DNA from 2 places in the Amycolatopsis sp. NPDC045836 genome. Region 2 is predicted to be linked to the other one. Evidence: riboswitches for the same ligand, from Rfam matches in the RefSeq annotation. Region 2 holds a riboswitch; the other holds the start of a gene.
The links. A riboswitch is a leader RNA that binds a small molecule or an ion and turns the genes downstream of it on or off. The one in region 2 is predicted to bind cobalamin.
Positions count from the first base shown of each region.

Region 1 (5,195 bases), on a different contig from region 2:
CGACCGTCTTGCGCCAGGGCAGGGTGACCCCGTTCTCCTCGCTGACCTTCCCGTCGAAGGTGAAGGTGAGGGACAGGGTGGCGGTGCCGGTCACCTCCAGCTCCAGGAGGTGTTGCCGCGGCGCCGGGTCGGACGAGGTGGCCGCGGTAGTCGCCGGTGGTGGTGTGGAGGTGGCCGGCGGTGCCGGTTCCCCGCACGCGGCGAGCAGGCCCGCCACCAGCAGCACGACGACGGCTGTTCGGATCATGGCTCACAGTAGACACCACCCGGTGCGGGACCGGTCCCGGCCGTGAAACCAGCACATGGTGCTCCGGCAACGCCGTTGCGCTCGGGTCTACTTCGGACGGACCTGGCCGGCGCGATCCCGCGGCCTCGAAGTCCGGTACAGCACAACGACGAAAGCGGGCACGCCGATGATCGAGGTGACCACCCCGACCGGCACCTCACGCGGGTCCAGCGCGGTGCGCGCCAGCGTGTCCACCCAGACCAGGAACACCGCGCCCGCGACCGCCGTCACCGGCAGCAGGCGGCGGTGGCCCGGGCCGGTCAGCGCCCTGGCCGCGTGCGGCAGCACCAGCCCGACAAAACCGACCGCCCCGACCGCGCTGACCAGGGCGGCGGTCAGCAACGCGGTGGCGCACAGCAGCACGATCCGGGTGCGCGCCACCGAGACGCCCAGCGCGGCGGCGGTGTCCTGGCCGAGGGCGAACACGTCCAGCGCGCGGGCGTGCCCGAAGCACACCGCCAGCGCCACGGCCAGCACCACCGCCCCGACGCCGACCTCGGCCCAGGAGGCGCTGGCGAACGAGCCGAGCAGCCAGAACAGCACCCCGCGCGTGGTTTCCGGGTCGGCGCCGGTGAGCACGATGAACGAGGTGAGCGCGGAGAACAGCTGCATCGCGGCGACCCCGGACAGCACCACCCGGTCGGTGCTGCCGCCGAGCACCCCGCTGAGCAGCAGCACCAGCGCGAACGAGATGGCCGCCCCGATGAAGGCACCGGCGGACAGCGAGACCACGCCGCCGCCCACGCCGAGCACCACCACCAGCACCGCCCCGGTCGACGCGCCGGAGGACACGCCCAGCACGAACGGGTCCGCCAGCGGGTTGCGCAGCAGCGACTGCATCACCACCCCGCACACGGCGAGCCCGGCCCCGCAGACCGCGGCCAGCAGCGCCCGCGGCAGCCGCAGGTGCCACACGATGCCGTCCCGCAGCGGGCTGAGCACCGGCTCACCCAGGCCGAGGTGGGCGAGCACGGTCGAATACACCTCGCCGACGCCGATACCGGCCGGGCCGATGGTGATCGCCACCGCGATCGAGACCACCAGCACGCCGAGCCCCACGACGCAGAACCAGGCCACCTGCGACCCGGTGCGCGGCCGCCTCACCCCGCGAGCCCGAACTTCCGCAGCGCTTCGGCGACCTGCTCGGTGCCGTCCACGGTCCGCAGCGACGGGTTCATCGCCTGCCCGCTGAGCAGCACGTAGCGCTTGTTCTTCACCGCGTCGAGGTCCTTGGTGACCGGCTGGGATTCGAGGAAGGCGATCTTCGCCTCCCCGGTTTCCGCGGTCTGCGAGCGGCGGGTCAGGTCCCCGAGCACGATCACCTGCGGATTCCGGTCGGCGACGGTCTCCCAGTTGATCTGCGGCCACTCGTCGCGGGTGTCGTCGAAGACGTTGCGCGCGCCGAGCGTGGTGGTGATCACGCCGGGTGCCCCGCAGCACCCGGCCAGGTAGGGGGATTCGGCGTTGGCGAACCAGTACAGCAGGCTCACCCCGTCCGCCCGCATCGCCGCGCGTTCCATCCGCCCCGCCAGCTCGGTGACCAGCTGCTCCCCGCGTGCCTCCACCCCGAACAACGTGGCCAGCTGGCGGATCTCGGTGTAGACGACCTCCATGGTCAGCGGTTCGGTGCGGGCGCCGTCACCACCGGCGTTGTTGTCCTTGAGGCAGTCGGACGGTGAGACGTAGGCCGGCACGCCGAGCTGCTCGAACTGCTCGCGGGTGGCCACCCCGCCTTCACCGAGCGTGGAGACGAACGAGGCCGCCACGAAGTCCGGCTCGACCGCGAGCACGGCTTCGAAGGACGGGTTGTTCTCGGCCAGGCGCGGCACCTTGGCGTTGTCCGCGGCGAGCGCGGGCAGCACCGGGTCGGTCCAGGTGGCGGTGCCCGCCATCCGGTCGGCCAGGCCCAGCGAGAGCATGATCTCGGCGGTCCCCTGGTTCAACGCGACGGCGCGCTCGGGCGGTTTCGCCGCCGACACCCGGTGGCCGCAGTTCTCCACGGTCCGGGCGGCGGGGTCGGTGGCATTCCCGCCGGCGCAGCCCGGCAGGACCAGGGCGGCGGCGAGCAGCAGGTGGGCGGAGCGGATCTTCGGCACGGGAATCCCTGCGTCGAGGGGCTCGTCACGCGGAGCCCGAACGGTCGGTGGCCCCGGCCGCGCCGGGGTGCCGGCAGGTTTTCGGACTCGGGGTCGTCCGGGCGGAACGCCTTCCCGGACCGGGGTCCAGTGGCCGCTGTTCCGCTCGTCGCCGCTCACCGCTGCGCGTCAGCTCCGGATTCACACCGGATTCCCTCGCCTGGCGTCCGCAACCTATCACGCGGCCGGTCCTTGACCGCCGTGTCGGAAGTCGTGCAATCTTCACCGAAGATGTTCGTTGTTGTTGAATAGTGTGCAGGAGCTGCCGAAGATGACCGCTCTTCCGTTCAGATCCGCCTCCCGGGCGCTGACCGCCCTGTTCGCGTCCGGCGCACTGGTGCTCGGGGCCGTCACCCCCGCCTCCGCCGCGGTGCCCGACTACGGCACCGCCGAAGCGGGCAACCCGTTCGTCGACGGCTGGTACGCCGATCCGGACGTGGCCATCTACGGCAACACCTACTGGGTCTTCCCGACCACCTCCCGGCGCTACGCCGAGCAGACGCACCTCGACGCGTTCTCCTCGACGGACCTGGTGCACTGGACCAAGCACAGCAACGTGCTGACCACCGAGAACGTGTCGTGGGCGAAGTACGCGGTGTGGGCCCCGGCCCCGATCGAGCGCGACGGCAAGTACTTCCTCTACTTCGCGGCCAACGACATCCAGAGCGACGCCGAACACGGCGGCATCGGCGTGGCCGTGGCCGACCGCCCGGAGGGCCCGTACCGCGACGCGCTCGGCCACCCGCTGATCGACCGGTTCCACAACGGCGCGCAGCCCATCGACCAGGACGTCTTCATCGACGACGACGGGCAGGCGTACATGTACTACGGCGGCTGGGGGCACGCCAACGTGGTCAAGCTGAACGCCGACATGACCAGCCTCGGCACCTTCGAGGACGGCAGCACCTTCCGCGAGATCACCCCGACACCGGAGTACGTCGAGGGCTCGCAGATGTTCAAGCGCAACGGCAAGTACTACCTGATGTGGTCCGAAGGCGGCTGGACCGGGCCGAACTACTCGGTCTCCTACGCCATGGCCGATTCGCCGACCGGGCCGTTCACCAAGCTGGACCGGGTGCTCGCGCAGGACCCGGCGGTCGCCCGCGGCTCGGGGCACAACTCGGTGCTCAACGTGCCCGGCACCGACATCTGGTACATCGTCTACCACCGCCGCCCGCTCAGCGAGACCGACGGCAACCACCGGCAGCTGGCCTACGACCGGATGAACTTCAACCCCGACGGCACCATCGCGCGGATCACCATGAAGGTGCAGGACAACTTCGCCGACGGCAACACCTTCGGCTGGAAGACCCACGGCGGGCAGTGGGCGGTCCGGGCCGAGCAGCTGGCGGCGAGCCGCTCGGCGGGCGGGAAGGCGTTGCTGGACACCAACTTCGGCGATTTCACGCAGGACACCCGCGTGCGGCTGACCGCCAGCCGCGGCGATGCCGGTGTGGTGTTCCGGGTACGCGAAGCCGCCGTCGGCACGGACAGCTACCAGGGTTACTACGCCGGGATCAGCGCGTCGGGCCGGGTCGTGCTCGGGCGCGCCGACAACTCGTGGACGGAACTGGCGTCGGCTCCGCTGGCCGGGGCCATCGGGCGGAGCCACCACCTCCGGGTGACCGCGGTCGGCCCGGCCATCCGGGTGTACGTCGACGACCTGACCGCGCCGAAGCTCAGCGTCGCCGACGGCACCTTCCCCAGCGGCGCGAACGGCGTCCGGGTCTTCGAGGCGGCGGCTGCCTTCGACGACTTCGCGGTGCGTCCGGCACACTGACCGGTCATGGCGTTCAGCGAAGAGGAAATCGCGTACCTGCGCTCGCAGCCACTGGCCCGGCTGTCCACCGTCGCGGCGGACGGGCAGCCGGACGTGGTGCCGGTGGCGTTCGAGTTCGACGGCACCGGCTTCTGGATCGGCGGCGGCGCCACCGCGGTGCACACCCGCAAGTTCCGCAACGTGGCGGGCGGGCACGAGCGGGTGGCGCTGGTGGTCGACGACCTGGTGTCGATGGAACCGTTCGTCGCCAGGGGGATCCGCGTCCACGGGTGGGCGGGTGCGCCCGAGGAACGGGTCGGCGTGGTCGGGCCGGGGACCTTCTTCCGGGTCACGCCGGCCGTCTCGTGGAGCTGGAACCTCGCGGGTGAACCGGTCGGTGAGCGGTGGTACGGCGCGGTGCGCCGGGTCCACAGTGGAGGTGGGGCTACCATCTCCGGGTGACCGCCTACGATTTCGACGAGCTGGAGCACCTGGACGCCTCGGCCCTGCCCGAGCGCCAGCAACGGATCCTGGTCACCATCCAGGACTGGGTGAACCGGTACGGCTACTCCCCCAGCACCCGCGAGATCGGGGACGCGGTCGGCCTGCGGTCCTCGTCGTCGGTGTCGAAGCACCTGGCGGCGTTGGAGGAGAAGGGTTTCCTGCGGCGCGGCACCACGGTCTCGCGGCCGATGGACGTGCGCCTGTTCCTGCGCGGCTCGCGTGGCCAGGAGGCCGGCGGCTCGGTGAGCGTGCCGGTGGTCGGCCACATCGCCGCGGGCACCCCGATCGCCGCCGACGAGCACGTCGACGAGGTGCTGACGCTGCCCCGGCAGTTCGCCGGGCGCGGCACCGTGTTCGGCCTGCAGGTCCGCGGCGATTCGATGATCGACGCCGCCATCTGCGACGGGGACACCGTGGTGGTCCGCCAGCAGCCCGAAGCGCATTCGGGCCAGATCGTCGCCGCCATGATCGACGACGAGGCGACGGTGAAGGTCTACCGCCGGCGCGGTGG
Region 1 covers NZ_JBWKKF010000011.1:86,510-91,704, reverse strand. Annotated here, with positions in the region: gene AC07EG_RS22095 (hypothetical protein) at 1-247, opposite strand, end outside; gene AC07EG_RS22090 (FecCD family ABC transporter permease) at 335-1,390, opposite strand; gene AC07EG_RS22085 (ABC transporter substrate-binding protein) at 1,387-2,382, opposite strand; cobalamin riboswitch at 2,458-2,578, opposite strand; gene AC07EG_RS22080 (glycoside hydrolase family 43 protein) at 2,693-4,201, shown strand; gene AC07EG_RS22075 (PPOX class F420-dependent oxidoreductase) at 4,208-4,642, shown strand; gene lexA (transcriptional repressor LexA) at 4,639-5,195, shown strand, end outside.
Region 1: another riboswitch for cobalamin. It lies ahead of AC07EG_RS22085 (ABC transporter substrate-binding protein); the one in region 2 lies ahead of metE (5-methyltetrahydropteroyltriglutamate--homocysteine S-methyltransferase).

Region 2 (5,195 bases):
GGACTCGTCGATCCTGGTGTACCGGCCGGGGCGGTGGCTGACCAGCGGACGGCCCATCCCGCCGCAGGCGCTGCCCGCCGAGCTGCTCGACCTCGGACGGGCGGGTGAACCGGCCCGCCAGCGGGTGGTCGCCGGAGAGATCCCGGTACTGGCGGTGGTGCTGCCGGTGGTGTCCGGGGGCGGGTTCTACGTCGAGCTGTTCCCCCTGGTCGAACTGGATCGCACGATGCGGTTCCTGAGCGTGGTGCTGACCGCGGCGACGGTGGCCAGTGGTTTGCTCGGTGGTGGGCTGGGGTGGTGGGCCAGCCGCCGGGCGCTGCGGCCGCTGACCACGCTGACCGGTGCGGCGTCGCGTATCGCGGCGGGGGACCACGGGGCCCGGTTGCCCGAGCAGACCGATCCGGATCTGGCGCCGCTGGCGGCCACTTTCAACGCCACCGCCGAGGCGCTGGAGCACCGGGTGCAGCAGGACGCGCGGTTCGCCGGGGACGTCAGCCATGAGCTGCGGTCGCCGTTGACGACCATGGCCAATGCCGCCGAGGTGCTCGACCGGCGTCGTGAGGCGCTGCCCGCACCGGCCCGCCGGGCGCTGGACCTGCTGGTCTGGGAGGTGCGGCGGTTCCAGCGCATGGTGGTGGATCTGCTGGAGATCTCCCGTGCCCGGGAGGAGGGCGATGAGCAGTCCCGGGAACTGGTCGATCTCGGTGACGTGGTCCGGCAGGTGCTGGCCCATCGCGGTCAGCCGGACGTGGTGGCCGAGGAGGTGCCCGCGCGGGTGCTGGCCGATCGGCGCCGGTTGGACCGGGTGGTGGGCAACCTGCTGGACAACGCCGACCGCTACGCCGGTGGGGTGGTGCGCATCGCCGTCACCGCCCGGGAGGGCCGGGTCCGGGTGGAGGTCGACGACCGCGGGCCCGGGGTGCCGGCAGAGCTGCGGTCGCGGATCTTCGAACGCTTCACCCGTGGTCAGGCCCGCGGGCAGGGCACCGGGCCCGGTAGCGGTCTCGGGCTGGCCATCGTGGCCGACCACATCGCCCGGCACGGCGGCACCGTGCGGGTGACGGACCGGCCGGGCGGCGGTGCCCGGTTCGTCATCGAGCTGCCGGAGGCGGAATGAGGAAGCTGATCGCCGCGGTCGTGCTGGTGTGCTGCGCAGGCTGCGGGGTGAGCACCCAGGACCACCCCGAGAAGCTGCCGCCGGTGAGCCGGGTGCCGGAGCCCGCGCCCTCGGTCACCCAGGTGCCCGACCCCAGCACCCGGTGATCGTCAGGCAATCGTCAGGTTGAACCGGCCGCGCGCACGGCAGGATGCTGGGGTGATCAGCGTGCGCGGGCTACCCGGATGACCGCGGTGCCCGTGGACGGCACCATCGCGCTGCGGTTGATCTGCGATGGGTGCGGGGCCAGCGGCCCGCACGCCGAACCACGCCTGCCGCACCACGAGGCGTGGCTGCTGCTGTGGGGCCGGGCCCACCAGGACGGCTGGCGCGGGCACGACCGCGCGATCGGGCCGCACTACTGCGCCGCCTGCGCGGCCTGAAACCTAGGGGTTTCCTCCCCGCGCCACTCCTACCGTGGACCGCACCGGCAAACCAGGTGGAGGGCGGTTCGGTGATGTCCGAGCGGGTGCGCAGGATCGGGATCATCGGCTCCGGGGCGGCGGGTGCCGCGCTGGCCGGCCTGTGCACCGCCGGTGGGCTCGAGGTGACGGACTCGTGCGACGACGTCGACCTGGTGGTCGAAGCCCTGCCGGACCGCCTGGAGACCAAGGTCGCGGCACTGGCCGCACTGGACCGCCGCTGCCCGGACCGCACCGTGTTCGTCACCACCACGACCGGGCTTTCGGTCACCGAGATCGCCGCCCGCGGCGGGCGGATGTCCCGCACCGTCGGCCTGAACCTGCCCGATCCGGAAGCGCTGGCGGAGGCGGAGGCGGTCGAACTGGTCCGCACGGCGATCACCGACGAAGCCGTGCTCACCACCGTCGGCGGATTGCTGCGTGAACTCGGCAAGGAACCGATCGATGTCGGCGACCACCCCGGGTTCATCGCGAGCGGCCTGCTGCTGGCCTACCTCAACGACGCGGCGAGGATGTTCGACGAGGGCTACGCCTCCCGCGACGACATCGACCACGCGATGATCCACGGCTGCGGCATGCCCGGCCCGCTGGCGCGGCTGGACGCGCTCGGCATCGACACCGTGCACGACGCGCTGACGGCCTTGCACGAGCGCACCGGCGACCGCGCCTACGCCCCGGCACCGGTACTGCGGCGCATGGTCGCCGACGGCAAGCTCGGGGTGAAGTGCGGTACCGGCTTCTACGGCTCACGGGCCCCGGCCGCGGTGCCCGCCCCGGCGACCGGCGGCAGGCCGGTGCGGCGGATCGGCGTGGTCGGCTCCGGCACGATGGCCACCGGCATCGCGGAGGTGGTCGCGCGGGCCGGGCTGCCGGTCACGCTCGTCGCGCGGTCGGAGGTCCGCGGCAAGGACAGCCGCGCGACGATCGAACGCTCACTCGACCGCGCCGCCCGGCGTGACCCGGCGCTCGACGTGGACGGGGTGCTCGCCTGGCTGGACACCTCCGGCGACCTCGGTGCCTTGGCCGACGCCGACCTGATCGTCGAAGCGGTGGTGGAGGACCTCGACGTCAAGCGCGGCGTCTTCGCCGAACTGGACGGCGTCGCCAAACCCGGCGCGGTGCTGGCCACCACCACCTCCAGCATGTCCGTGCTCAGCTGCGCCGCCGCGACCGCCCGGCCGCAGGACGTGATCGGCATGCACTTCTTCAACCCGGCGCCGCGGATGGAGCTGGTCGAGGTGGTCCGCACCGAGCTGACCGCCGCCGACGTGGCGGTCACCGCGCGCCGCGTGGCCGGTGAACTCGGCAAGCACCCGGTCGACTGCACCGACCGCGCGGGGTTCATCGTCAACGCGCTGCTCTTCCCGTACCTGAACCGGGCCGCGGAAATGCTGCGCGAACGCCCGGTCTCCGTCGCGGACATCGACACCGCCATGGCGCAGGGCTGCGGTTATCCACTCGGCCCGCTCGCGCTGCTCGACCTCATCGGGCTCGACGTGTCCCTGTCCATCCAGCAGGCCCTGCACGACGCGTTCCCCGGCGAGGCCGCGCCGCCCGCCCGTTACCTGGCGGACCTGGTTTCGGCCGGGCACTACGGGCGCAAGACCGGCCGCGGTTTCCTCGCCTACCCCTGACGGCCGGGCGGGCGCTAGAGTGGCGGCGCAGCTGGTTCGAGCACCGCGAGCAGCACGGCGGTGCTCGAGGCAAGAGGGAATCCGGTGGAAACCCGGAACTGCCCCGCAGCGGTGAGCGGGAACGACCGCCGTCTGTCTCCACTGCCTCCGCGGAGACGACAGCACTGAGCCCACGGGCTTGGGAAGCGACGGCCAGTAGGAACCCGGCGTGCGCGCCGGAAGTGCCCGCGAGTCCGAAGACCTGCCCGCTGTGCGCCCCACGACCGTGGGGTGCTGGTGGAGACCTCGTGGGTCGGGTCATCGCCGGGTACCGGCTGTCGGCCGGTACCTGCCGTGCGCTCCTCCCGCCAGGTCCACAGGGACTCGCGAAGGAGAGAGCCCGTGACCCCGGAACCCAGCCGCGCCACCGTGTACGGCTACCCGCGCCAGGGCGCCGACCGGCAGCTGAAGAAGGCGATCGAGTCCTACTGGGCCGGCCGCGCCGACGCCGGTTCGCTGCTCGGCACCGCCCGTGAACTGCGCCTGCGGAACCTGGCCGAACTGCGTGACGCCGGGATCGACGAGATCCCGAGCAACCACTTCTCCCTCTACGACCACGTGCTCGACACCGCGTGGATGTTCGGCGCCGTCCCGGAACGCCACCTCGCCGCCGTTCCGGACGCCTCGAGCGAGGCCGGGCGGCTGGACCGGTACTTCGCCATGGCGCGGGGCACCGCGGACGCGCCGCCGATGGAGATGACGAAGTGGTTCGACACCAACTACCACTACCTCGTGCCCGAACTCGGCCCCGGCACCCGGTTCACGCTGGACGCGAGCAAGCCGCTCGCCGAGTTCACCGAGGTGCTCGAGCACGGCAGCCGGACCCGGCCGGTGGTGCTCGGCCCGGTCAGCTTCCTGCTGCTGGCCAAGGACCCGACCGCCACCGGCGGCTTCCAGCCCCTGCACCTGCTGGACCAGCTGGTACCGCGGTACACCGAACTGCTGCGCCTGCTGCACGAGGCGGGCGCCGAGTGGGTCCAGCTCGACGAACCCGCGCTGGTGACCGACCAGCCCGCCGAGGTGCTCGGCCGGGTCGCGGACACCTACGCGGCACTGGCCGCCCAGTCGGCCAGGCCGAAGATCCTGGTCGCCTCGTACTTCGACCGCCTCGGTGACGCGCTGCCCGTGCTGGCGGCGTCCCCGGTCGACGGGCTGGCCGTCGACTTCACCGGTGCCGCCGCGGCCGATCTCGACGCCGTGGCCACCGCGTCGGGCATCCAGGACAAGCGGCTGGTCGCCGGCGTGGTCAACGGCCGCAACGTCTGGGCCGCCGACCTGGGCGCCGCCCTGGCCACCCTCGGCACGCTGCTCGGGCTGGCCGGTTCGGTGGACGTGGCGGCGTCCTGCTCGCTGCTGCACGTGCCGCTCGACGTCCGCCTCGACACCGGGCTGGATCCCGAGGTCGCCGGTTGGCTCTCCTTCGCGCGGCAGAAGCTCGACGAACTGGTGACGCTGCGCCGGGGCCTGACCGAAGGCCACGCCGCCGTCGGCGACGCGCTGCGGGCCAACGCCGAGCGGCTGGCCGCCCGCGCGGCCTCGCCGATCGTGCGGGTGCCCGCCGTCCGCGAGCGCGTCGCCGCGATCGCCGAGGCCGACCTCCGCCGCACCAGCCCGTACGGTGAGCGCCGCCGGGCCCAGCGGGACCGCCTCCGGCTGCCCGGCCTGCCGACCACCACGATCGGCTCCTTCCCGCAGACCGCGGAACTGCGCCGGGCCCGCGCGGCGCTGCGGACCGGCGAGCTGGACCGGAACGCCTACACCGAAGCGATGCGGGCCGAAATCCGCTCGGTCATCGCCGAGCAGGAGCAGCTGGGCCTGGACGTGCTGGTGCACGGGGAGCCGGAACGCAACGACATGGTCCAGTACTTCGGCGAGCAGCTCACCGGTTTCCTGGCCACCCAGCACGGTTGGGTCCAGTCCTACGGCACCCGCTACGTCCGGCCG
Region 2 covers NZ_JBWKKF010000003.1:224,083-229,277, reverse strand. Annotated here, with positions in the region: gene AC07EG_RS05945 (HAMP domain-containing sensor histidine kinase) at 1-1,117, shown strand, start outside; gene AC07EG_RS05940 (hypothetical protein) at 1,114-1,263, shown strand; gene AC07EG_RS05935 (hypothetical protein) at 1,342-1,539, shown strand; gene AC07EG_RS05930 (3-hydroxyacyl-CoA dehydrogenase family protein) at 1,614-3,212, shown strand; cobalamin riboswitch at 3,228-3,475, shown strand; gene metE (5-methyltetrahydropteroyltriglutamate--homocysteine S-methyltransferase) at 3,594-5,195, shown strand, end outside.